Regions from separate parts of the Streptomyces sudanensis genome, predicted to be linked through region 1. Evidence: riboswitches for the same ligand, from Rfam matches in the RefSeq annotation. Region 1 holds a riboswitch; the other holds the start of a gene.
What was found. A riboswitch is a leader RNA that binds a small molecule or an ion and turns the genes downstream of it on or off. The one in region 1 is predicted to bind cobalamin.
Positions count from the first base shown of each region.

Region 1 (12,631 bases):
CCGCCGCGCGGCGGTACTGCTCCCGTACGTACGCCTCGTGGATGGCCAGCCTTATGGCGTCCGACGCGGTGACGCCTCTCAGTTCGGCCAGGATCTCCAGCTCACGGTGCGTGTCGGAGTCGGTGCGGAAACTGATCGTCTTCGGCGTCATGACTCCAGCGTAATACCGAACGCATTACGCGCAACCGGCGGGGCAGACTGTCTCTCATGGACGCCACCACCACCCCGACCTCCGTACCGCCTCCCGCGCCACCCTCCGCCGGCTTCGCCGTGCGCCCCGTGCGCCCCGCCGAGCACGCCGCCCTGGGCGAGATCTGCGCCCGCGCCTACCTCGACGGCGGGCTGCTGACCCACGGGGCCGACGACCCGTACCTGGACCTGCTGCGCGACGTGCCGCGCCGGGCCGCCGAGGCCGAGGTGCTCGTCGCCGCCGATCCGGACGGCACCCTCCTCGGCGGGGTCACGTTCGTACCGTCCGGCGGCAGGCCGTGGGCGGACATCGCGGGCCCGGACGAGGCCGAGTTCCGGATGCTCGCCGTGTCCGGCGCGGCGAGCGGACGCGGCGTGGGCGAGGCGCTCGTCCGGGCGTGCGCGGACCGGGCGCGCGCCCGCGAGGGGTGCGCGCGGCTCGTCCTGTCGGTCGTCCCGGAGGCCCGCGCCGCCCGGCGGCTGTACGACCGGATGGGCTTCGCGCGGGTCCCGCGGCGGGACTGGGAACCCCTTCCCGGTCTGCCCCTCCTGGCATACGAGCTGACACTCTGACACAACATGTGGGGGGTTCCGTATCCGGATCCCCCCACATGTATGCTCGTCCTCGCTGTCGCAGCAGGGGAATCCGGTGCGATTCCGGAACTGTCCCGCAACGGTGTACCGGTGTGCCCTTCGCGTACCCGCGAGTCCGACGACCTGCCCGCAGCGCGCCCGGACCGTCCGGCCCGGGTGCCCAGACGTCCGGGCCTCGCGGAGTGGGCCGGTGGACGCGGTCACGCACGCCCCCGTGCCCGGGGTGGGGCGCGCCCGCCCGCCGCCGCCCCGCGCGGGGCCCCGAGCCGAGCGAGGGAGAGCCCCCACGTGACCATCGCGCCAGCGGATCCGGTCTCAGCCGCCGAAGCCGACGCTCCCGGGACCGCGCTGCTGCGGACCCTGACCGACCTCACCGCCGACCTCCCGGACACCGACCCCGGCAGGGTCGCCGCCGCGGCCCTGCGCGGCCGGCACGCCGGATCGGACGAGGCCGAACTCCGGGAGCTCGCCACCGAGGCGGCGGCCGGCCTGATCGCCGAGGACCCGGCGTACTCCCGGCTCGCCGCCCGGCTGCTGGCCCGCACGATCGCCGACGAGGCGGCCGGGCAGGGCGCGGTGGCGTTCTCGGCGTCGGTCGCCGCCGGTCACCGCGAGGGGCTCATCGCCGACCGGACCGCCGACCTTGTCGCCCGCCACGCCGCGCGGCTCGACGCGGTGATCGACCCGGAGGCCGACGACCGCTTCGGCTACTTCGGCCTGCGCACCCTGTACTCGCGCTACCTGCTGCGCCACCCGATCACCCGCAAGGTCGTCGAGACGCCGCAGCACTTCCTGCTCCGCGTCGCCTGCGGTCTGGCCGAGGACGACTCGGACCGCGCGCTCGGCGAGGTGGAGGCGCTGTACGGGCTGATGAGCCGCCTCGACTACCTGCCGTCCTCCCCCACCCTGTTCAACTCGGGCACCCGCCACCCGCAGATGTCGTCCTGCTATCTGCTGGACTCCCCGCAGGACGAGCTGGACTCCATCTACGGCCGGTACCACCAGGTGGCGCGGCTGTCGAAGCACGCGGGCGGCATCGGCCTGTCGTACTCCCGCATCCGCGCCCGCGGTTCGCTCATCCGCGGCACCAACGGCCACTCCAACGGCATCGTGCCGTTCCTGAAGACGCTGGACGCGTCGGTCGCCGCCGTCAACCAGGGCGGCCGCCGCAAGGGCGCCGCCGCGGTGTACCTGGAGACCTGGCACGCCGACATCGAGGAGTTCCTGGAGCTCCGCGACAACACCGGCGAGGACGCCCGCCGCACCCACAACCTGAACCTGGCGCACTGGGTCCCCGACGAGTTCATGCGCCGGGTCAGCGACGACGCCGAGTGGTCGCTGTTCTCCCCGTCGGACGTGCCCGAGCTGGTCGACCTGTGGGGCGAGGAGTTCGACGCCGCGTACCGGGCCGCCGAGGCGAGGGGCCTGGCCCGCAGGACGATGCCGGCCCGCGACCTGTACGGCCGGATGATGCGGACCCTCGCGCAGACCGGCAACGGCTGGATGACGTTCAAGGACGCCGCCAACCGCACCGCCAACCAGACCGCCGAGCCGGGCCACACGGTCCACTCCTCGAACCTGTGCACCGAGATCCTGGAGGTCACGGACGACGGGGAGACCGCCGTCTGCAACCTCGGCTCGGTGAACCTGGGCGCGTTCGTCACCGGCGGCGGCATGGACTGGGAGCGGCTGGACGAGACCGTCCGCACCGCGGTGACCTTCCTCGACCGGGTCGTCGACATCAACTTCTACCCGACCGAGGAGGCCGCCCGGTCCAACACCCGCTGGCGCCCGGTGGGCCTGGGCGTGATGGGCCTCCAGGACGTCTTCTTCAAGCTGCGGCTGCCGTTCGACTCCCCGGAGGCGCGGGCCCTGTCGACCCGGATCGCCGAGCGGATCATGCTCGCCGCGTACGGGGCGTCCGCCGACCTGGCCGAGCGCAGCGGCCCGCTGCCCGCCTGGGACAAGACCCGCACCGCGCGGGGCGTGCTCCACCCCGACCACTACGACGTGGAGCCGGCCTGGCCGGAGCGGTGGGCGGCGCTGCGCGAGCGGATCGCCTCCGTGGGCCTGCGCAACTCGCTGCTGCTGGCGATCGCGCCGACCGCGACGATCGCGTCCATCGCGGGCGTCTACGAGTGCATCGAGCCGCAGGTGTCCAACCTGTTCAAGCGCGAGACGCTGTCGGGCGAGTTCCTCCAGGTCAACTCGTACCTGGTGGACGACCTGAAGGAGCTCGGCGTGTGGGACGCGCAGACCCGCGAGGCGCTGCGCGAGGCGAACGGCTCGGTGCAGGGCTTCACCTGGGTGCCGGCCGAGGTGCGCGAGCTGTACCGCACGGCGTGGGAGATCCCGCAGCGCGGCCTGATCGACATGGCCGCCGCCCGGACGCCGTTCCTGGACCAGTCGCAGTCGCTGAACCTGTTCCTGGAGACGCCGACCATCGGCAAGCTGTCGTCGATGTACGCGTACGCCTGGAAGCAGGGCCTGAAGACGACGTACTACCTGCGCTCCCGCCCGGCGACGCGCATCGCCCGCGCCGCGTCCGCGGCGACCGTGCCCGTCCCCGTCCAGCAGGTGTCCGAGCCGGACGCCGTCGCCTGCTCCCTTGAGAACCCCGAGTCCTGCGAGGCCTGCCAGTGACGAGCCCCACCCGCACCCCGAACCTCCTCGACCCGGGATTCGAGCTGACGCTGCGCCCGATGCGCTACCCGGACTTCTACGAGCGGTACCGGGACGCCATCAAGAACACCTGGACCGTCGAGGAGGTCGACCTCCACTCGGACGTCGCGGACCTGGCGAAGCTGACCCCCGGCGAGCAGCACCTGATCGGCCGGCTGGTGGCGTTCTTCGCGACGGGCGACTCGATCGTCGCGAACAACCTGGTGCTGACGCTCTACAAGCACATCAACTCGCCCGAGGCCCGGCTCTACCTCTCCCGCCAGCTGTTCGAGGAGGCCGTGCACGTCCAGTTCTACCTGACGCTGCTCGACACCTACCTCCCCGACCCGGAGGACCGGACCGCCGCGTTCGCCGCCGTGGAGAACATCCCCTCCATCCGCGAGAAGGCCGCGTTCTGCTTCCGGTGGATGGACTCGGTGGAGAAGCTGGACCGGCTGGAGACGAAGGCCGACCGGCGCCGCTTCCTGCTGAACCTGATCTGCTTCGCCGCGTGCATCGAGGGCCTGTTCTTCTACGGCGCCTTCGCGTACGTCTACTGGTTCCGTTCGCGCGGCCTGCTGCACGGCCTGGCCACAGGCACCAACTGGGTGTTCCGGGACGAGACGATGCACATGGGCTTCGCGTTCGAGGTCGTGGACACCGTCCGCAAGGAGGAGCCGGACCTGTTCGACGACGAACTCGGGCGGCAGGTCGCGGACATGCTGAAGGAGGCCGTGGAGGCCGAGCTGCAGTTCGCCCGCGACCTGTGCGGCGACGGCCTGCCGGGCATGAACACCGAGTCGATGCGCGCCTACCTGGAGTGCGTCGCCGACCAGCGCCTGACGCGGCTGGGCCTCACCCCGGTGTACGGCTCGGAGAACCCGTTCGCCTTCATGGAGTTGCAGGGCGTCCAGGAGCTGACGAACTTCTTCGAGCGGCGCCCGTCCGCGTACCAGGTCGCCGTCGAGGGCTCGGTGGACCTGGACGAGGACTTCTGACCGGCCGGCTCCCCACGCGCGGCGGCCCGCACCCCCTCCCTCGCGGGGGTGCGGGCCGCCGTGCCGCGGGTCAGATGCCGCAGGTGGGCGCCGACCAGTAGCGGCTGGACCGGTGGTCGAGGTGGGTGTGGTCGTTGTGGTCCGGGTAGCCCGGGCCGAGGATGCCGTTGAAGCCGTGGTTGCGGGCCTGCTGGGCCAGCTTGCACAGCGAGTGCGGGCCGGCGCCGAGGTCGACGCCGTCCCCGTACAGGTGGCGGCTGGTGGAGGAGCCGCCGACCGCGTTGTTGCAGGCGTACGAGCGGAAACCGCTGGTCACGGTGATGGACTGGTCGCCCAGGGCGTGCCGCATGGCCTCCAGCTTCCACATGGCGCGCAGGGCGTTGGACTTGGCGGTCGCCGCGCTCACCGCGCCGCCGGACCAGTCGGAGTTGCAGCGGTTGAGCTCGGCGTAGCTGAAGTGGATCGGGGTGCAGTCGGCGTCCTGCAGCGCGTAGATCTTGCTGAAGGTCGCGGGGCCGGCGACACCGTCGGCGGTCAGCCCGTAGGCGGCCTGGAAGCGCTTGACGGCGGCGGTGGTGGCCGGGCCGTACGAGCCGTCGATCTCCAGGACCGCGCCGTAGCCGGGGTAGCCGGCGACCCGGATCTGGAGCTGCGTGACGTCGGAACCGGTCGCGCCCTGCGAGAGGGTGCGGGACCAGGTGTAGCAGTCGTCGGCCTGGGCGGGCCCGGCCGTGGCGACGACCCCGGCGAGGCCGGCGACGGCGGCCATGACCATGGCCAACAGAAGGCGTGCCGTGCGTCTCAGCATTGCGTCTCCCTGCTGTGAGCGGTGTACGCAGAGACTCGCGTGCCGGTTGACGCGCGTCAACCGACCCTACGGCAACGGAATTCGGCCACTCGATGACGGAATGATGACGGGCGGGAGCGGGAGGCGGCGGGCCGGGGCGCGGCCCGCGGGCGGGCCCGCGCCCCGGCGCGGCGGCGCGTCAGTCGTTGGGGACGACCGGGTAGCGGGGCGTGCCCTCGGCCATCTGGCGCAGGGCGTCCTTGCGGTCCCGCTTCGACAGGCGGTCGATGTACAGGTAGCCGTACAGGTGGTCCGTCTCGTGCTGGAGGCAGCGGGCGAAGTAGCCGGTGCCGCGCACCTTGATCGGGTTGCCCTTGACGTCCTGGCCGCGCACGACCGCGTAGTCGGGCCGGGCGAGCGAGGCGTAGGCGGTGGGGACGGACAGGCAGCCCTCGTTGGAGTCGTCCAGGGCGCGCCGCTCGGGCGGCAGCTCCTCCAGGACCGGGTTGCAGACGACGCCGACGTGGCGCACGCCCTCGTCGTCGGGGCAGTCGTAGACGAAGACCTTCAGGTCGACGCCGATCTGGTTGGCGGCGAGGCCCACGCCCTCGGCGGTCCGCTGGCTGGCGAACATGTCGTCGACCAGCCGGGCCAGCTCGTCGTCGAACGCGGTGACGTCCTTGCACTCCTTGTGCAGCACGGGGTTGCCGACGACCGTGATGGGGCGCGACGTACCGCGCTCGCGGTACGCCCGCTCGCGCTCCTCGCAGTTCTCCGTGTCGACGACGAAGCCCTCGTCGTCCACGGGGAGGGCGTCGTAGCCCTGCTGGTCCGTCTCCTGCTGCGCCATGTCCGGTCTCGCGCCTTCCCTTGGGTACCCGTTGCGATGTGCCCGTACAGCCTACGGGCCCGGCGCGGCGGGCCTCAGCAGACTTCCTCCAGATCGCGCCACTCCCGGCTGTCCGGGCCGTCCGCGACCCAGCCGTCCAGCAGTCCCCGCACCAGTCCGGCCGGCGCGGCGATGCCGCACTCCCGCTCCGGCACCCACAGGTCGCCGGCGGTGCGGTGGCCGAGCGGGCCCGGGTGGCCCGGCTCGCTGTGGTCGTGCGGGTCGAGGTGCTCGCCGTCGCCCTCGGCGCTCGGCATCCGCGACTCGGAGCAGGAGCGGCACAGCAGCCGCACCGACGACGACCAGTCCTCGGCGGCGAACCCGGCGTCGGCGGCCAGCCGCTCCAGGGCGTCCCGGTCGGCCTCGGTCGCGGCCTCCAGGAGCACCACCCAGGTCGGCACGGGCGACGGTGCCCACAGCTCGATCTCGTCGAACACCGGGAAGCTGTGCCCGGCGGCGGTGGTCCGCTCGCCGTTGGGCACCCCGTCGTGGAGGACGACCTCGCCCCAGCGGCGCCCGGACGAGGGCAGCGGGATCGACAGCACCTCGATCCGGGCCGGGTCGAGCCTGCGGCCCCACACCACCTCGGCCTCGCCCTCCGGCGACAGCCGTACGGCGGCGCTGCCCAGCTCCATGCCGGTCGGCTCCCCGCCGGGAGCCTCGCCGACCGGCACCTTCAGGCCGTACGCCTGCCAGGCGCGCCGGGCGAGCGGCCAGTCCTGGAGGGCGGTGGCGGCGATGCCGACGTTCCACCAGTCGGGCGTCCCGGTGCCCTTGTCGAGCAGGGCGACCGCGCGCAGCCCGGCGGCGCGGGCCTGCTCCCAGTCGTGCCGGAACTTGTGCAGCAGCGCCAGGTTGAACCAGGACTCGGAGAGCCAGGGCTCCAGGTCGGCGGCGCGCGTCAGCAGCGCGCCCGCGTCCTCGTACCGCCCGTCCCCGATCAGCGTGAACGCGCGGTCGGTGGCCTGCCGCCACGAGGCGGAGGGCCGATGCCGTACCTTCCCGAAGATCCTCACGATTCCCGCCTGCCGGTCGCTGAAGGTCACTGCCCCCGGACACCCTCTCGTTGGCATCCAACCATGCCCGGTCGCGCGCCCGCTCATTACCCATGGGTTACCCCGGGGCCGGCCCCCCGACGCCGCCCGTAGGCGACGGCTCCGACCAGGGATTCCGCCGCCGCGGGGGCGGTGGCCCCGCGGCGGCCCCGCGGACGGGGGTGCCCGGCGTCCGGACGGCCTCCCGGGGGGCGGTTTCCCCGGACGGGTCGTCCTACGCGCGGACGGCGGCCCGGAAGGCGCGGGCGGTCCGCGCGACCCGCCGGACGTGCCGGGACCGGGGGCGGCGGGGGCGGCCCGGCCGGCGCCTTCGAGGGGCGTACACGGGACGGGGCGCCGCCGCGGGGCCTCCCGCTGCGGCGCCCCGTCCCTCCGGGTGCCGTGCCGTCACTCCTGGGCGGTCGCGGAGACGTCCTGGTCGGGGACGGCCTCCCCGGCCCGGATCAGCTCGATCCGCCCCATGACCTTCGCGCGCAGGTCGCTCGGTACGTCGTCGTGCCCGCAGCAGCGCTTGACGAGCTTCTTCACCGCCTGTTCGAGCCCGTACTTCTCCAGGCACGGCGAGCACTCCTCGAAGTGCGTCTCGAACTTCGTGCAGTCGCTGTCGGGCATCTCGCGGTCGAGGAACTCGTAGAGGTGGTCCAGGACCTCCGAGCAGTCCGTCTCGTGTGGCTCTCCGCAGCTCATGACCCCGAGCCCTTCCGATCGTCCGTGGCCTCTCCGGCGCCGGCGGGGACCAGTCCGCGCTCGCGGGCGTAGTCCTCGAGCATGCCGCGCAACTGGCGGCGTCCACGGTGGAGCCGGGACATCACCGTGCCGATGGGCGTTCCCATGATGTCCGCGATCTCCTTGTAGGCGAAGCCCTCGACGTCGGCCAGGTAGACGGCGATGCGGAACTCCTCGGGGATCGCCTGGAGGGCCGCCTTCACGTCGGAGTCCGGGAGGTGGTCGAGGGCCTGGGACTCGGCCGAGCGCAGACCGGTCGACATGTGCGACTCGGCGCGGGCGAGCTGCCAGTCCTCGATGTCCTCGGCCGCGCTGCGCTGGGGTTCGCGCTGCTTCTTGCGGTACGAGTTGATGAAGGTGTTGGTGAGGATGCGGTACAGCCACGCCTTCAGGTTGGTGCCCTCGCGGAACTGGTGGAACGAGCCGTACGCCTTGGCGAACGTCTCCTGCACCAGGTCCTCGGCGTCCGCCGGGTTGCGCGTCATCCGCAGGGCGGCCGAGTACATCTGGTCGAGGTAGCCGAGGGCGTCCCGCTCGAAGCGCGCGTTGCGCTCGCCGTCCGTCTCCCCGGGGTCCTCGACGGACCCCCTGTCGGTCCCAGTGACCGGACCCACCTCCTCCAGCGCCGCGGCGAGACCGAGTGCGGACCCGCTCGAATCGGAGGATAGTCGACCCTCCGCCGGCCGTCTCCGCCGATTGTCGTCGCCCGTCACCCGGGCGGACCCGGCAGCCGGTCCGGACAGCACCGTCCAGTCCAGCCCGGTGGTGCGCGACCGGCTCGGGCAGATGGTCGAACCCATGCGACGGACTCCCTCTCCTGGCCTGATGTCGTCGACCGACGGTCGGGACAACAGCGGGGAGCCGCTCCTCATTCCCGGTTCACCCGGGAAGGACCCCGGCTCACCCGGGAGGGTCCCCGGTTCACCCCGGAAGGCCGTCGAGCCACCGCGCGACCTCTCCGGCGATCCTCCCGAGGGCGTCCTCCTGCGTGGTGGCGGCCCGCTTCGGTACGGCGAAGGAGTGGTCGGCCCAGGGGACCTCCACGACCCGGTGGCCGCCGCGGGGGAACTCGCCGGGCCTCCCGAAGGGGTCGTTGCCGCCCTGGACGACGAGGGTGGGCAGGCCGCTGCCGAGGAGTTCGCCGGCGCGGGTCCTCTCGGGCCTGCCCGGCGGGTGCAGGGGGAAGGCCAGGGCGAGTACGGCGTGGGCCTGCAGTTCGCGGGCGGTGCGGCAGGCGACCCGGGCCCCGGCGCTGCGCCCCCCGGCGACGACGGGCGCGCCGGGCGCCCGCAGGGCGGGCCACAGGTCGCGCCAGGCGGCGTCGAGGGTCTTCGGGGCGGGCGCGAGCCTCCGGCCGGCGACGCGCCAGGGCTGCTCGACGAGGGCGACGGTGGCCGCGGCGGCGTGCGGCAGGTGCGCGGCGAGGGCCCGCAGGTCGCGGGCCTCGATCCCGCCCCCGGCGCCGTGGCCGAGGGCGACGACGAACCGGGCGCCGGGCCCGGCGGGGTACCAGGTGATCCGGGCGTCGCCGGCGCCCGTGGGAACGGTCTCGGTCTGCTGTGTCACGGGGCCATCCTCGCGCGCCCGGGTCCGGCGCGGCGCCGGACCCGGGCGCTCCCCGGGGGCGCGCGGGTCCGCCGGTCCGTCGCGGACCAGTCGCGGACGATCCGGCGGCCGCTCCTCGCGGGCGCGCGGGTCCGCCTCCGCGCGCGCGGCCCGGGGCCGGTCAGAAGAGGGTGCTCTCTTCGGGTGCGTCGAGTTCCGTCAGGAGCTCGGGGCCGTTGTTGCGGACGTTGCTGACGGCGGTGGGGACCGGGTACGCCCGCATCAGGCCGCCGGGCGGCGGGGCGAGCAGGGCGCGCAGCTCCCCGGTGTCGGTGCGGGCCGGGTCCAGCCAGGCGTCCCAGCGGTCCTCGGTGAGCATGAGCGGCATCCGCGGGTGGATGTCGGCGAGCGAGCGGGGGCCCTCGGCGGGGGCCACCGCGAGGGGGTCCTTCTCGGCCTCGGTGGTGATCACCGAGCAGGTCGCCCACCAGGCCCCCGGGTGGTCGGGGGGCAGCGTCGGGTCGCGCCAGAACTCGTACAGCCCGGCCATCGCGAAGACGGAGCCGTCGGCGGGCGTGACGAAGTAGGGCTGTTTGCGGGGGCGCTTCCGCTTCCCCTCGACCTCCCGCTGCCGCTCGTCGGCGCCGGTGACCCACTCGTAGTAGCCGTCGGCGGGGAGGATGCAGCGGCGCGCGGCGAAGGCGCGGCGGTAGGCGGGCTTCTCGTGGACGGTCTCGGCCCGGGCGTTGATCATCCGGGCCGCGCCCTCGGGGGACTTCGACCAGGACGGCACGAGCCCCCACCGCAGGGGGCGCAGCTGGCGGACCGGGCGGGGTTCGTCGGTGTCCTTCAGGGGGCGTTCGAGTACCGCGTACACCTCCTTGGTGGGGGCGACGTTCCAGTCGGGCTCCAGGGCCTCCTCGGGCTCCCACTTCTCCACGCCGAAGATCCCGGCGAGTTCCCCGGGCCTCCGGCCGGCCGCGTAACGTCCGCACATACCACCAAGACTGCCACGTCCCCGCGACCCCCGAGGAGCCGTCCCCATGGCCACCGCGAACATCCTCGACGACGTCCTGGGCACCCAGTCCCCGCCCGGCCTGTGGCTGGTGGCCGCGACCGGGGCGGCCGCGCTGCTGGCGACCTCGGTGAGGGCGCTGTGGCGGCCCGCGCGGAACGCGGTGACGATCGCCCACGAGGGCGGCCACGCGCTGGTGGCGCTGCTCACCGGGCGGCGGCTGGAGGCGATCCGGCTGCACTCGGACACCAGCGGGCTGACCGTGAGCCGGGGCAGGCCGACCGGCCTCGGCATGATCCTCACGGCGGCCGCCGGGTACACGGCGCCGTCGCTGCTGGGGCTGGGCGGTGCCTGGCTGCTGGCGGCGCACCGGATCACGCTGCTGCTGTGGGTGGCGACGGCGCTGCTGGCCGCGATGCTGCCGATGGTCCGCAACGCGTACGGGGTGCTGGCCGTGGTGGTGACGGGCGGGGCGTTCCTGCTGGTGTCGTGGCTGACGGAGCCGGAGGTGCAGGCGGCGTTCGCGTACGGCGCGGTGTGGTTCCTGCTGCTGGGCGGGGTGCGGCCGGTGTTCGAGCTCCGGGCGAGGCGGCGGCGGGGGGAGGCGCGGGACTCCGACGCCGACCAGCTCGCCCGGCTCACCCACGCCCCGGCGGCGATGTGGATGTTCCTCTTCTACTCCGTCTCGCTCTCCTCGCTGGTCGGCGGGGGCCGCTGGCTGCTCGGCCTGTGATCCGCCCGGCCCACTAAAGTGAGAGGCATGACCGACATCCCCGCGCACCCCGATCCCTGGCCCGCCCCGTACGCGAGCGGCCCGGTCGACGCGACCGTCTCCGTGCCCGGTTCCAAGTCGGTCACGAACCGCGCCCTGGTCCTGGCCGCCCTCGCCTCCGAGCCGGGCTGGCTCCGCCGCCCGCTGCGGTCGCGGGACACGCTGCTGATGGCGGAGGCCCTGCGCGCGCTGGGCGTGGGCATCGAGGAGACGGTGTCGTCCAGCTCGGCCGGCGCGGGCGCCCCGGACGGGTGCGGCGAGGCGTGGCGGGTCATCCCGGCGGGCCTGCACGGCCCGGCCTCGGTCGACGTGGGCAACGCGGGCACGGTCATGCGGTTCCTGCCGCCGGTGGCGGCGCTGGCGGACGGCCCGGTCCGCTTCGACGGCGACGCCCGCTCGTACGAGCGGCCGCTGCACGGCGTGATCGACGCCCTGCGCGTGCTGGGCGCACGGATCGACGACGGCGGGCGGGGCGCGCTGCCGATGACGGTGCACGGCGGGGGCGCCCTGGACGGCGGGAAGGTCGAGGTCGACGCCTCGTCGTCCTCGCAGTTCGTCAGCGCGCTGCTGCTGTCGGCTCCCCGCTTCAACCAGGGCGTCGAGGTGCGGCACACGGGCTCGCGGCTGCCGTCGACGCCGCACGTCCGGATGACCGTGGACATGCTGCGCGCGGTGGGCGCGCAGGTGGACGAGCCGGAGACGGGCGGCGAGCCGAACGTGTGGCGGGTCTCCCCGTCCGCGCTGCTCGGCCGCGACCTGGTGGTCGAGCCGGACCTGTCGAACGCCCAGCCGTTCCTGGCGGCCGCCCTGGTGACGGGCGGCCGGGTCACCATCCCCGACTGGCCCGCGCGGACGACGCAGCCCGGCGACGCGCTGCGGGAGATCTTCACCGAGATGGGCGGTTCCTGCGAGCTGACGGACGCCGGCCTCACCTTCACCGGTTCGGGCCGGATCCACGGCATCGACGTGGACCTCGGCGAGGTGGGCGAACTGGCCCCCGGCATCGCGGCCGTCGCGGCGCTGGCGGACTCCCCGTCGACGCTGCGCGGCGTGGCGCACCTGCGGCTCCACGAGACGGACCGGCTGGCGGCGCTCACCGCGGAGATCAACGCCCTGGGCGGCGACGTGACGGAGACCGCGGACGGCCTGCGCATCCGGCCGCGCCCGCTGCGCGGCGGCGTGTTCCACACGTACGAGGACCACCGGATGGCGACCGCCGGCGCCGTGATCGGCCTCGCGGTCGAGGGGGTGCGTGTCGAGAACGTGGCGACGACCGCCAAGACCCTGCCCGACTTCCCCCGGATGTGGGCCGGGATGCTCGCGGTCGGGGCCTGAACGACATGCGCCGCTACGGCAGGAACGCCGACGAGGACGACATCCGCGTCCGTCCCAACCGCAAG
Region 1 is NZ_CP095474.1:677,225-689,855, forward strand. Features, by position in the region: gene MW084_RS02925 (hypothetical protein) at 1-151, opposite strand, end outside; gene MW084_RS02930 (GNAT family N-acetyltransferase) at 208-762, shown strand; cobalamin riboswitch at 784-928, shown strand; gene MW084_RS02935 (ribonucleoside-diphosphate reductase subunit alpha) at 1,072-3,426, shown strand; gene MW084_RS02940 (ribonucleotide-diphosphate reductase subunit beta) at 3,423-4,442, shown strand; gene MW084_RS02945 (D-Ala-D-Ala carboxypeptidase family metallohydrolase) at 4,513-5,250, opposite strand; gene def (peptide deformylase) at 5,429-6,079, opposite strand; gene MW084_RS02955 (tetratricopeptide repeat protein) at 6,154-7,134, opposite strand; gene rsrA (mycothiol system anti-sigma-R factor) at 7,561-7,860, opposite strand; gene MW084_RS02965 (sigma-70 family RNA polymerase sigma factor) at 7,857-8,513, opposite strand; gene MW084_RS02970 (alpha/beta hydrolase family protein) at 8,821-9,465, opposite strand; gene MW084_RS02975 (SOS response-associated peptidase) at 9,626-10,441, opposite strand; gene MW084_RS02980 (M50 family metallopeptidase) at 10,488-11,192, shown strand; gene aroA (3-phosphoshikimate 1-carboxyvinyltransferase) at 11,220-12,566, shown strand; gene rsgA (ribosome small subunit-dependent GTPase A) at 12,572-12,631, shown strand, end outside.

Region 2 (10,765 bases), 4.3 Mb from region 1:
TCACGCGCCCGGCGCGGGAGCACCGCGCGGGCCGTGCGGGGGGAGCGCCCGGCGCGCGCCCACCGGGAGGAGGAAGTGGCATTCCGGTGCCTTCGCGGCGAAGTCCGGCCGAAACGGATTCGCCGCGACCGCCCCCGGGTACCCGGCCACCGCCATGCACCGAGGGAAGGAGAGGGCCGTCATGAAGGCCGTCACCTGGCACGGAAAGCGCGACGTCCGCGTGGACGAGGTCCCCGACCCGCGCATCGAGCAGCCCACGGACGCGGTCATCCGCGTCACCTCCACCGGGCTGTGCGGGTCCGACCTCCACCTCTACGAGGTCTTCGGCCCCTTCATGACGCCCGGCGACGTCCTGGGCCACGAACCCATGGGCATCGTCGAGGAGGTCGGACCCGAGGTGCCGGACCTCCGTCCCGGCGACCGCGTCGTGGTCCCCTTCCAGATCGCCTGCGGCCACTGCTGGATGTGCCTCCGCGGCCTGCCCACCCAGTGCGAGACGACCCAGGTCTCCGAAGAGGGCTCGGGCGCCGCGCTGTTCGGCTACTCCCGCCTCTACGGCTCCGTGCCCGGCGCCCAGGCCGAGTACCTGCGGGTCCCGCAGGCGCAGTACGGGCCGATCAAGGTCCCCGAGGGCCCGCCGGACGACCGGTTCCTCTACCTGTCCGACGTGCTGCCGACCGCCTGGCAGGCCGTCCGGTACGCCGACGTGCCGCCCGGCGGCTCCCTCGCCGTCCTCGGCCTCGGCCCGATCGGCGAGATGTGCTGCCGCATCGCCCTCCACCAGGGCGTGGAGCGGGTCGTCGGCGTCGACCTGGTGCCCGAACGCCTCGAACGCGCCCGCGCACGCGGCGTGGAGGTCTTCGACCTGGGCGCCCACAAGGGGCAGGACGAACTGGTCGCCGCCGTCCGGGAGGTCACCGGCGGGCGCGGCCCGGACGCCGTCGTCGACGCCGTCGGCACCGAGGCCCACGGCAGCCCGGTCGCCAAGGCGCAGCAGCAGATCGCCGGGCTCCTGCCGCGCCCCTGGGCGGCCCGGCTCCACCAGAAGGCCGGCGCCGACCGGCTCGCCGCGCTGTACCTCGCCATCGACCTCGTACGGCGCGGCGGCACCATCTCCCTCAGCGGCGTCTACGGCGGCGCCGCCGACCCGATGCCCATGCTCACCCTCTTCGACAAGCAGATCCAGCTGCGCATGGGTCAGGCCAACGTCCGCCGCTGGGTCGACGACATCCTGCCCCTCCTCACCGACGACGACCCGCTCGGCGTGGACACCTTCGCCACCCACCACCTGCCGCTCTCCGACGCGCCGCACGCGTACCGGATGTTCCAGCGCAAGGAGGACGGTGTCAGCAAGGTCGTCATGCGGCCCTGAGCCGGCGCGCCGTCAGCCCCCGGGCCGCTTCCGCCACGACGGCGGCTGGTCCAGGACCCGGGGTTCGGGCCCGAACAGCACGGCCCGCACCACGCGCGGAGCGAACAGCGCGGTCAGCGGCCTCGTCAGGGACAGCACCGGGCGGAACACCGCGCCGACCTCCGGCACATGGCCCGACCGCCGCTGCACCCGGGCCAGGTACCAGCCGACGGGCCGGTCCAGGGGCGTGGGGCGGGCGGCGCTCCCGGCCGCGCCGGGCATCGCCTTGTCCGCGCCCGCCGACATGTCCCACGCCTGCCGCGACGCCCGCAGCAGGGCCCGCTGCACGCGCAGCGTCGTCGGGGTGCGCCGCCGGTCGGCGAGCGCGTCGCGCAGCGCGACCGCGGCCATCGCGGCGGTCGACATGCCCTGCCCGTAGATGGGGTTGACGGTGCACAGGGCGTCGCCGACGGCGAGGAAGCCCGCCGGGCGGCGGCCCGGCCGGTCGTAGCGGCGCCGCACGTTCGCGGTGTCGCGGAAGCCGTACACCGGCGAGACCGGCTCGGCCTCCGCCATCCAGTCGCGCAGCACCGGGTGCGGCAGCCGCCCCGCGTACTCCTCGAACGCCGCCCCGTCGCCGGGGGGTTCCTGGCCGCGCAGACCGGACAGCGTGACGAGGAACCGGCCGTCCTCCATGGGCAGCGCCACGCCGCTGTACGGCTGCCCGGGATGGGGGACGACGAAGTAGCCGCCCGCGTCGGTGCGGTCGCCGTGCCGGTCGTGCCGGTAGATCCGGGTGGCGTAGGCGAGGCCCGTGTCGACGGTCTCCTCGTGCGCCGGCTCCGCGCCCAGCGCGGCCAGCCACCGCGGCGCCCGCGTCCCCCGGCCCGAGGCGTCCACCACCAGGTCGGCGGCGATCGGGCGCGGCTCGGCGTCCGCTCCGGCGCCGCGCTCGCGGACCAGGACGCCCCGCACCCGTGAGGCGTCCCCGGACAGGCCCACCGCCTCCGTGCCCTGCACGGCCGTGATCCGCGCGTCGGCCAGCACCCGGCGCCGTACCGCCCGCTCGACCAGCGGCCGGGACGCGGTGATGATGTGGACGGCGGCCTCCGTGCGCCGGTGCCAGCTCCCGGCCTCCCACTGCACCACGTCCTCGGGCATCCCCAGCCGCGGCGCGCCGTCGGCCAGCAACTCCTCCACCACGCCCGGCAGCAGGCTCTCCAGGGCGTTCCGGCCGCCTTCCAGCAGTACGTGCAGGTGCCGCCCCTGCGGCACGCCCACGCGCTGCTCGGCCCCCTGCGGGAACCGGTCCCGCTCGACGACGGTGACCCGCCCGGCGTGGTCCGCGAGCGCCTTCGCCGCCAGCAGCCCGGCGATGCTCCCGCCGACCACCACCGCGTGCCGTGCGCCTCTCCCCGCCGCCGGGCCGCCGCCCGAGCCGTCGTTCACCATGTCCGCCCCTTCCCGTCCGAACTGCCCTGACGGGCCAGTATCCCGCCCGCCCGGAGGGGACGGGGCGTTTTGGACACCTCTCGGGAAAGCGGGACGCGCCCGGCATCCCGCCCGTGCCGGGGAGGGCCGGGCGTGCCCGCGCGGCTCCGCGCCGCGGTTCCGGTCGTGCGAGCCGTCGACCGCGGGACGCGCGTGCGGAGGCGCTCCGATCCCGGCGCGGCCGTCGACGCGCCGCCGTCCTCCGGCCGGTACGGGGCGGCGGGACGCGCGGCGGGGCGGCGACGCCGTCAGCGGCCGTCGGCCCCCGCGCAGGCCCTCGGACCTTCAGGCCCCCCGGTTCCCCGGCGCTCCCGGGTCCTGTCGGACCTTCGGGCCCTCCAGGCCCTCCAGGGCCTCCGTCAGCCACGCCACCCAGAACCGCTCCAGCTCGATCCCGCCCCGCAGTACCAGGTGGCGCAGCCGGTCCGCCTCCGTGTCCCGCTCCGGAGGGAACTGCCGCCGCTCCATGTCCAGGTACTCGTCCAACTGCGCCCGGTGCAGCCCCAGGTGGCGGCGCACCTCGTCCGCCATGCCCTCCGCGCCCACCACGGCGGCGGCGCGCAGCCGCAGCAGCAGCGCGCTGCGGACCGGCTTCGGGTCCTCGGCGCGCCGCGTCCAGTCGGCCAGCTCCGCCCGGCCGGCGGGCAGCACCTCGTACTCCTTGCGCTGCCCGCGCGCCGGCGTCGCCGGGGCGGGCAGGGCCCTGATCAGCCCCGCCTGCTCCAGCTTCCCCAGCTCGCGGTAGATCTGCTGGTGGGTCGCCGACCAGAAGTAGCCGATCGACCGGTCGAAGCGCCGGGTCAGTTCGAGCCCCGAGGACGGCTTCTCGAGCAGCGCGGTGAGGATGGCGTGCGGGAGCGACATGCCCGCATCCTAGGGACCGGCGGGCCGCCCACCGCCCGAGCCCCGAACCCCGGGCCCGAACCCCGGGCCCGAACCCCGGGCCCGAACCCCCGGCACCCGGGCGGCCGGCCGCCTACAGCCTCGCCGCCAGGCGCGTGCCCTGGTCGATCGCGCGCTTCGCGTCCAGTTCCGCCGCCGCGTCCGCGCCGCCGATCAGGTGGGCGGAGACGCCCGCCGCCGTCAGCTCGTCGTACAGGTCGCGGCACGGCTCCTGGCCGGTGCACAGGACCACCGTGTCGACGGCGAGGGTGCGGGCCTCGCCGCCGACGGTGATGTGCAGGCCCTCGTCGTCGATGCGCTCGTACGCCGCCCCGGCGACCATCTCGACGCCGCGGTGCTTCAGCTCCGTGCGGTGGATCCAGCCGGTCGTCCTGCCGAGGCCCGCGCCCACCTTGGTCGTCTTGCGCTGGAGCAGCGTCACCCGCCGCGGCGGACGCGGCCGCTCGGGGGCGCGCAGCCCGCCCCGTCCGGCGTACGACGTGTCGACGCCCCACCGGCGGAAGTACGCCTCCGGGTCGAGGCTCGCGCCCTCGCCGTCGTCGGTGAGGTACTCGGCGACGTCGAAGCCGATGCCGCCCGCGCCCAGGATCGCGACCCGCTCGCCGACCGGCGCGCCGCCGCGCAGCACCTCCGGGTAGCCGACGACGCTGGGGTGGCCGACCCCCTCGACGGCCGGGACGCGCGGGGTGACTCCGGTGGCGACGACCACCTCGTCGTAGCCGTCCAGCATGTCCGCGGTGACGCGGGTGCCGAGCCGGACGTCCACGCCGCGCAGCTCCAGCTGGACGCGGAAGTAGCGGAGCGTCTCGCCGAACTCCTCCTTGCCGGGCACCCGCCTGGCCAGGTTCAACTGGCCGCCCACCTCGTCGGCGGCGTCGTAGAGGGTGACCGCGTGGCCGCGTTCGGCCGCCGACACCGCGCAGGCCAGGCCGGCCGGGCCGGCGCCGACCACGGCGATCCGCCTGCGCAGCCGGGTGGGGGAGAGGACCAGCTCCGTCTCGTGGCAGGCGCGCGGGTTGACCAGGCAGGAGGTGATCCTGCCGCCGAAGGTGTGGTCCAGGCACGCCTGGTTGCAGCCGATGCAGGTGTTGACGGTCTCCGGACGGCCCGCGCGGGCCTTCGCGACGAAGTCGGGGTCGGCGAGGAACGGGCGGGCCAGCGACACCATGTCGGCGCGGCCGTCCGCCAGGACCTCCTCGGCGACCTCGGGGGTGTTGACGCGGTTGCCGGTGACCAGCGGCACCGACACCGCGCCCATCAGCCGCTTGGTCACCCAGGTGTAGGCGGCGCGGGGCACGGAGGTGGCGATGGTCGGGATGCGCGCCTCGTGCCAGCCGATGCCGGTGTTGACGATCGTCGCGCCGGCCGCCTCGACGCCCTTCGCCAGCGCGACGACCTCCTCCAGGGAGGAGCCGCCGGGCACCAGGTCCAGCATGGACAGCCGGTAGATCAGGATGAAGTCCTCGCCGACCCGCTCGCGGACGCGGCGGACGATCTCCAGGGGGAAGCGCGTCCGGTTCTCGTACGAGCCGCCCCAGCGGTCGTCGCGGTGGTTGGTCGCGGCGGCGGTGAACTCGTTGATCAGGTAGCCCTCGGAGCCCATGACCTCGACGCCGTCGTACCCGGCGGCCTTCGCCAGCTCCGCCGCCCGGACGTAGTCCTCGACCGTCCGCTCGACCTCCTCGTCGGTCAGGGCGTGCGGGACGTACGGGCTGATCGGCGCCTGGATCGCGCTCGGCGCGACGAGCCGCGGGTGGTAGGCGTAGCGGCCGAAGTGGAGGATCTGCAGGGCGATCCGGCCGCCCGCCGCGTGCACCGCCTCGGTCACCACGCGGTGCCGCGCGGCCTCCTCCTCGGTGGTGAGCTTGGCGCCGCCCTCGTAGGGCCGCCCGGCCTCGTTGGGGGCGATGCCGCCCGTCACGATGAGGCCCGCCCCGCCGCGGGCGCGCGCGGCGTAGAAGGCGGCCATCCGCTCGAAGCCGTTCTCCGCCTCCTCCAGGCCGACGTGCATGGAGCCCATCAGCACCCGGTTGGGCAGGGTGGTGAAGCCGAGGTCGAGCGGTCTCAGCAGGTGCGGGTACGGGGACGGGCTCGGGGTCATGGGGGGCGCCTCCTCGCGCGGTGTCGTCGCCCCCGTTGTAGACGACCGCACCCCCCTTGTGCAACAAGTTGCATAACGTACGGGGCGTGACCTGTGGCACGCCGCTCCTCCCGCCGGACAGCCGCGGCCCCGCCCGCCCGCGGGCCCTCAGCCGCCCGCCGGCCCTCAGCCGGGTGCGGGGAGGCCCGCCGCCCACGCCTCCAGCTCCTCCGGGGTGAGCGGCACCGGCTCGTCCGCCCCCAGCAGCCCCCGTTCGCGCAGCAGCCGCGCCACCGCCGCCGCCCACGGCCGCCGCAGCCGCGCCGCGTCCAGCAGTTCCGCGTCCGCCAGCAGCTCCCCGGCCGGCCCCGTGCGCAGCCCGTCCGGGGCGAGCACCGCCGCGTCGTCCGCCCACCGCAGCGCCAGGTCCACGTCGTGGGTGGCCATCACCACCGTCGTCCCCGACGCCCGCAGCCCGTCCAGGGCCGCCAGCAGCCGCTCCTGGCCGTGCGGGTCGAGGCCCGCCGTCGGCTCGTCCAGGATCAGCACCCGGGGCCGCATCGCCACGGCGCCCGCGATGGCAGCCCGCTTGCGCTGCCCGTACGACAGCAGGTGCGTCGGCCGGTCCTCCAGCGCGGTGATGTCCAGCGCCTCCAGCGCCGCCCGCACCCGGGCGCGCACCTCGTCCTCGGGCAGGCCCAGGTTCATCGGCCCGAACGACACGTCCTGCCCCACCGACGCCGCGAACAACTGGTCGTCGGGGTCCTGCACCACCAGCTGCACCGTCGTGCGCAGCCGCGTCAGGCCCCCGCGGTCGTACGCGACGTCCTCGCCGGCGACCCGCAGCCGCCCGCTCCCGCACCGCAGCCCGCCGCTGAGGAGGCGCAGCAGGGTCGTCTTGCCGCTGCCGTTGCGGCCCAGCACGGCCAGTGAACGCCCCTCGGGCACGGCGAAGTCGACCCCCGACAGCACGGCGGGTCCGTCCTCGTAGGCGAACCCCGCCCCGACCAGCTCGACCACGGCGGGTCCCGGCATCACAGCGACCTTTCCAGTACGAGGGTGAGGGCGACCACCGCCGCCAGCAGCGCCGCCGTCGCGGCGAGGAAGCGGCGGTCCACCCGCGCCTCGGGCACCAGCACCCGCAGCGTGCCGTCGTAACCGCGCCCCGCGAGCCCCGTCTGGAGCCGTGCCGCACGGTCGAAGGCCCGCACGAACGCCGTCGCGCCCAGCCCTGCCGCCGACCGCCACGCCGCGGCGCGGCCCGTGAGCCCCAGCCGCGCCGCCTGCGCCTGCCGGACCCGCGCCACCGCATCCAGCAGCAGGAAGGAGATCCGGTACATCACCAGCGCGACGTCCACCACCGGCGCCGGCACCCCCGCCCGCACGAGCCGGGGCAGCACGTCCGACACGGGCGTGGTGAACGCGAACAGCAGCAGCCCCAGCGACGCCGCCGACGTGCGCAGCAGCAGCAGGCAGGCGTCCGCCGGGCCGTCCGGCGCGAGCGCCACCCATCCGTCCGGGCCGCCGACCCGCAGCAGCAGCGGCACGGCGCCCGTCACGCAGAACCCGAGCGGCAGCCGCCACGCCCGCCACAGCCGGCGCGGCGCCACCCCGGCCGGGCCCAGCAGCACCGCCAGCGCCGCCACGGTGACCAGGACGGCGCCCGGCCACGGCGGCAGGGACACCGCGCACGCGGTCAGCCCGAAGCCGAGCGCGGCCTTCTCGGCCGGGTGGCGGCGGCGCCAGCGGCTGCCGTGCGCCGCCACGTCGATGGGCAGCACCCGCGCTACTCCCCGCCCGCCGCGGACCCGTCGGCCCGGTCGCCGGGCGCGGCGTCCGGCGCGGTGCCGGTCCGGGCCCGCTCCTCGCCCTGCCGCCGGCCGCGCCGCAGCCCGAAGTAGTACGCCAGCACGCCCGCGCCGAGCGCGGCCTGCAGGGCGAACAGCGCCGACTCGACCTCCCCGGACGGCGGCTCGTACAGCGGGGCGAACCACGGCTCGTAGTCGGGGGCGATCTCCGTGATCGCGGTCTCGGCCTGCGCGTCGGCGCCCGCGAACGGCTCCTCCCGGCCCTCGCCGAGGCCCAGTGCCAGCGGCAGCGCGGCCAGCGCCGCGACCACCAGCAGGAGCAGGGTGTTGATCCTCGCGTCACGGCTCATCGGACCGCCGCCCCCTTCGCCGCGCCCGCGGCCGGGAGGACTCCCAGCCGCGCCAGGTCGCCTCCGCTGGACTGCCGCAGCAGCCGCATGACCAGGACCGTCAGCAGGCCCTCGCTGACCGCGAGCGGCACCTGCGTCACCGCGAAGATCCCCCCGAACTTCGCCAGTGCCCCCGCGAAGCCGCTGCCCGGGTCGGGGAAGGCCAGCGCGAGCTGGACGCTCGTTACGCAGTAGGTGGACAGGTCGGCGGTGAACGCGCCGCAGAACACGGCCGCCATCAGCGGCGCACCGGCCCCGCGCAGCAGCCGGTACACCGCGTACCCGGCCCACGGGCCGACGACCGCCATCGAGAAGACGTTCGCGCCGAGCGTCGTGATCCCGCCGTGCGCCAGCAGCAGCGCCTGGAACAGCAGCGTGATCGTGCCGAGCACCGCCATGACCGGCGGCCGGAACAGGATGGCGCCCAGCCCCGTCCCGGTGGGGTGGGAGCAGCTTCCCGTCACGGACGGGATCTTCAGAGCCGACAGCACGAACGTGAACGCCCCGGCCGCGCCGAGCAGCAGCGTCGACTCGGGGTTGGCCCTGACCTGGCGGGTCAGGGCCCGGACGCCGTGGACGACGAACGGGGCGGCCGCCAGTGTCCAGGCGACCGCGTGTTCCCGGGGCAGGAACCCCTCGGCTATATGCATGTGGGGGAGACCCTCTCCAGCACCTCGTGGATGGACAACGCGCCCTGGCCGGTCTCCTGGCTGACGGGTCCTACCGCCTCGGCTCCGCCTTCCCGGACGCCGCGGTTCCCCGCGGGGGGTCCAGTGGCTTCCCCGCCTTCGCGGAGGGTGGAGCCGGACTTCCCGATCACAGTGGCGAGGGCCGCACCGGCTTTGCACCGGATTTCCCGTACACCAAGGCCCTGCGACAGTAGTGCGTCGAGCAGCTCCCTCACAACCGCGCCCGGACCGGCCCGGGGGCGGCCGCGCGGCTCCGGGGCGCGGCGCCGCACCCCGAGCCCTGGCCTGCCGGGACGACCGCGCCTCCGCCGGCGGCGGGTCCGCCCGCCGGGCGCGGACCGGGACGGGCCCGCCGCGCCCCGCGGCCGTGTCCGCCGCCCCGGGCTATCCCGCCCGGCCCGGCGGGGCGTCCAGCTCCCGGCCGATGCCGTCCGCCCACGCCTCGACGGCGGCCCAGTCCCGGTGGTCCCCGTACCGGCAGCCGGCCAGCCGGAACAGCACGGCGCCCCTCCCGGACAGGTGCCCCGGCCGGATCACCCCGGAGAAGCGCCGGTGCTCCCGCGGGCGGACGAGCTCGACCAGGGCGGCCACGCGCGGCTGTTCGGCCCGTTCGGCGAGGGCCCGCAGCGGCCCGGGCAGGGCCGCGGTCATCCCCACGCTGAACATCCAGACCGGCCGCGCCCGCAGCTCCTCGGCGCGGCCCCGCACGAACGCCTCGGCGTCCGGCAGCCAGGCGCCGTCGTGCACGGCGCTGCCCAGGACGAGTGCGGCGCCCGGGGGCGGTCCGGGGCCGCCGGGGCCGCCGGGGCCGCCGTCGATGGCTCGCACCTCCGTGCGGTGGCCGCGGGCCTCCAGCCGGGCGCCGATCCGGTGGGCGATCTCCCGGGTGGAGCCGTGCGCGGACGCGTACCGGACGTGGACCAGGACCATGGCGCGCCTCCCTTCGCGGCGGGCGGCCCTCAGCGGATCTCCAGGACCTCGGTCACCGGCCTGCGGGGGACGGCGGGGACCTCGGGGCCGTAGCCCAGCCGGATCACGATCTGCGGGTGGGCCGCCTCCGACCGGGGGTCGCGGGCGAGCCAGCGCAGCTCCGGCCACTCCAGCGCCTGCGAGCTGAGGGAGGTGGACAGCCCGTCCTGCGTCGCCTGGAGCAGGACGCGCTCCATGGCCTGGCCGGCCAGCAGCCAGTCCTGCGGCCCGTCGCGGCGGGTGCCCAGGACGGCGAGGCAGGGCCGGGACTCGTAGACCGCCGGCGCGGCGTCCCGGTCGGGGCGGGCGCCGGGGAAGTCCCGCACGGGTGCCCGGCCGTCGTACCGGGAGGGCCCGAGCGCGTACGACGGGATGCCCTCCGGCGCGGTGTCGCCCCGGCCCGCCGTCCACCGGGCGATCTCCTCGCGCACCTCGGGCGCGAGTTCCTCCGCGCGCTCGGCGTCCCACACGGCGGTCAGCAGGTCCCGGACCCGCCAGTCGTCCGCGAAGTCCAGGTACGCGCCCTCGGCCCGGGCCGCTCCGCGCAGCCCGTCGAGGATCTCGGCCGGCACCGCCTCCTCGCGGAACGGCTCCCGGCTGGTGTGCCGGAGCGGCACGGCCGGACGCAGGTCGGCGACGGCGTCGCGGTCGGGCGCCGGCGCGAAGGCGACCCGGGCCAGCAGCCCCGGGTCGCCCGGGTCGGGCCGCGCGTCGATCCGCGCCTCCCACCCGGCGTCCGCCGCGGCGACCCGCAGATTGAACAGGGCGGCGCCGCAGCCCAGGTGGAGCCCCCGCGCGGAGGGGTCCGAGCGGGGCATCGCACGCTCCGGGTCCATCCGCAGGGTCAGCACCCCGGGCGCCCGCTCGTAGCGGAACAGCCACGGCTGGGCGTTGTGCATCGACGGCGCCAGCGTGGCGTCGGCCACCCAGGACGTCAGGGACGTCGCGTCGGGCGTAGGGGCGGTCATCGGACCCACCTCCCGGGTGCGGTGTGCCTTCGTACGGATGGCCCTCCCATCCGATCACCCCTCCAGCCTCCCCGCACGGCGGGGCGGCGCACAGGGCCGGGCGGGCATCCCCGGGGG
Region 2 is NZ_CP095474.1:5,014,057-5,024,821, forward strand. Features, by position in the region: gene MW084_RS23220 (zinc-dependent alcohol dehydrogenase) at 182-1,372, shown strand; gene MW084_RS23225 (NAD(P)/FAD-dependent oxidoreductase) at 1,385-2,803, opposite strand; gene MW084_RS23230 (PadR family transcriptional regulator) at 3,128-3,706, opposite strand; gene MW084_RS23235 (oxidoreductase) at 3,819-5,846, opposite strand; gene MW084_RS23240 (energy-coupling factor ABC transporter ATP-binding protein) at 6,012-6,860, opposite strand; gene cbiQ (cobalt ECF transporter T component CbiQ) at 6,860-7,606, opposite strand; gene MW084_RS23250 (energy-coupling factor ABC transporter substrate-binding protein) at 7,612-7,983, opposite strand; gene MW084_RS23255 (energy-coupling factor ABC transporter permease) at 7,980-8,672, opposite strand; cobalamin riboswitch at 8,702-8,905, opposite strand; gene MW084_RS23260 (flavodoxin domain-containing protein) at 9,096-9,641, opposite strand; gene MW084_RS23265 (Acg family FMN-binding oxidoreductase) at 9,671-10,648, opposite strand.
Region 2: linked by a shared signal. The riboswitch ahead of MW084_RS23255 (energy-coupling factor ABC transporter permease) and the one ahead of MW084_RS02935 (ribonucleoside-diphosphate reductase subunit alpha) in region 1 are both predicted to bind cobalamin.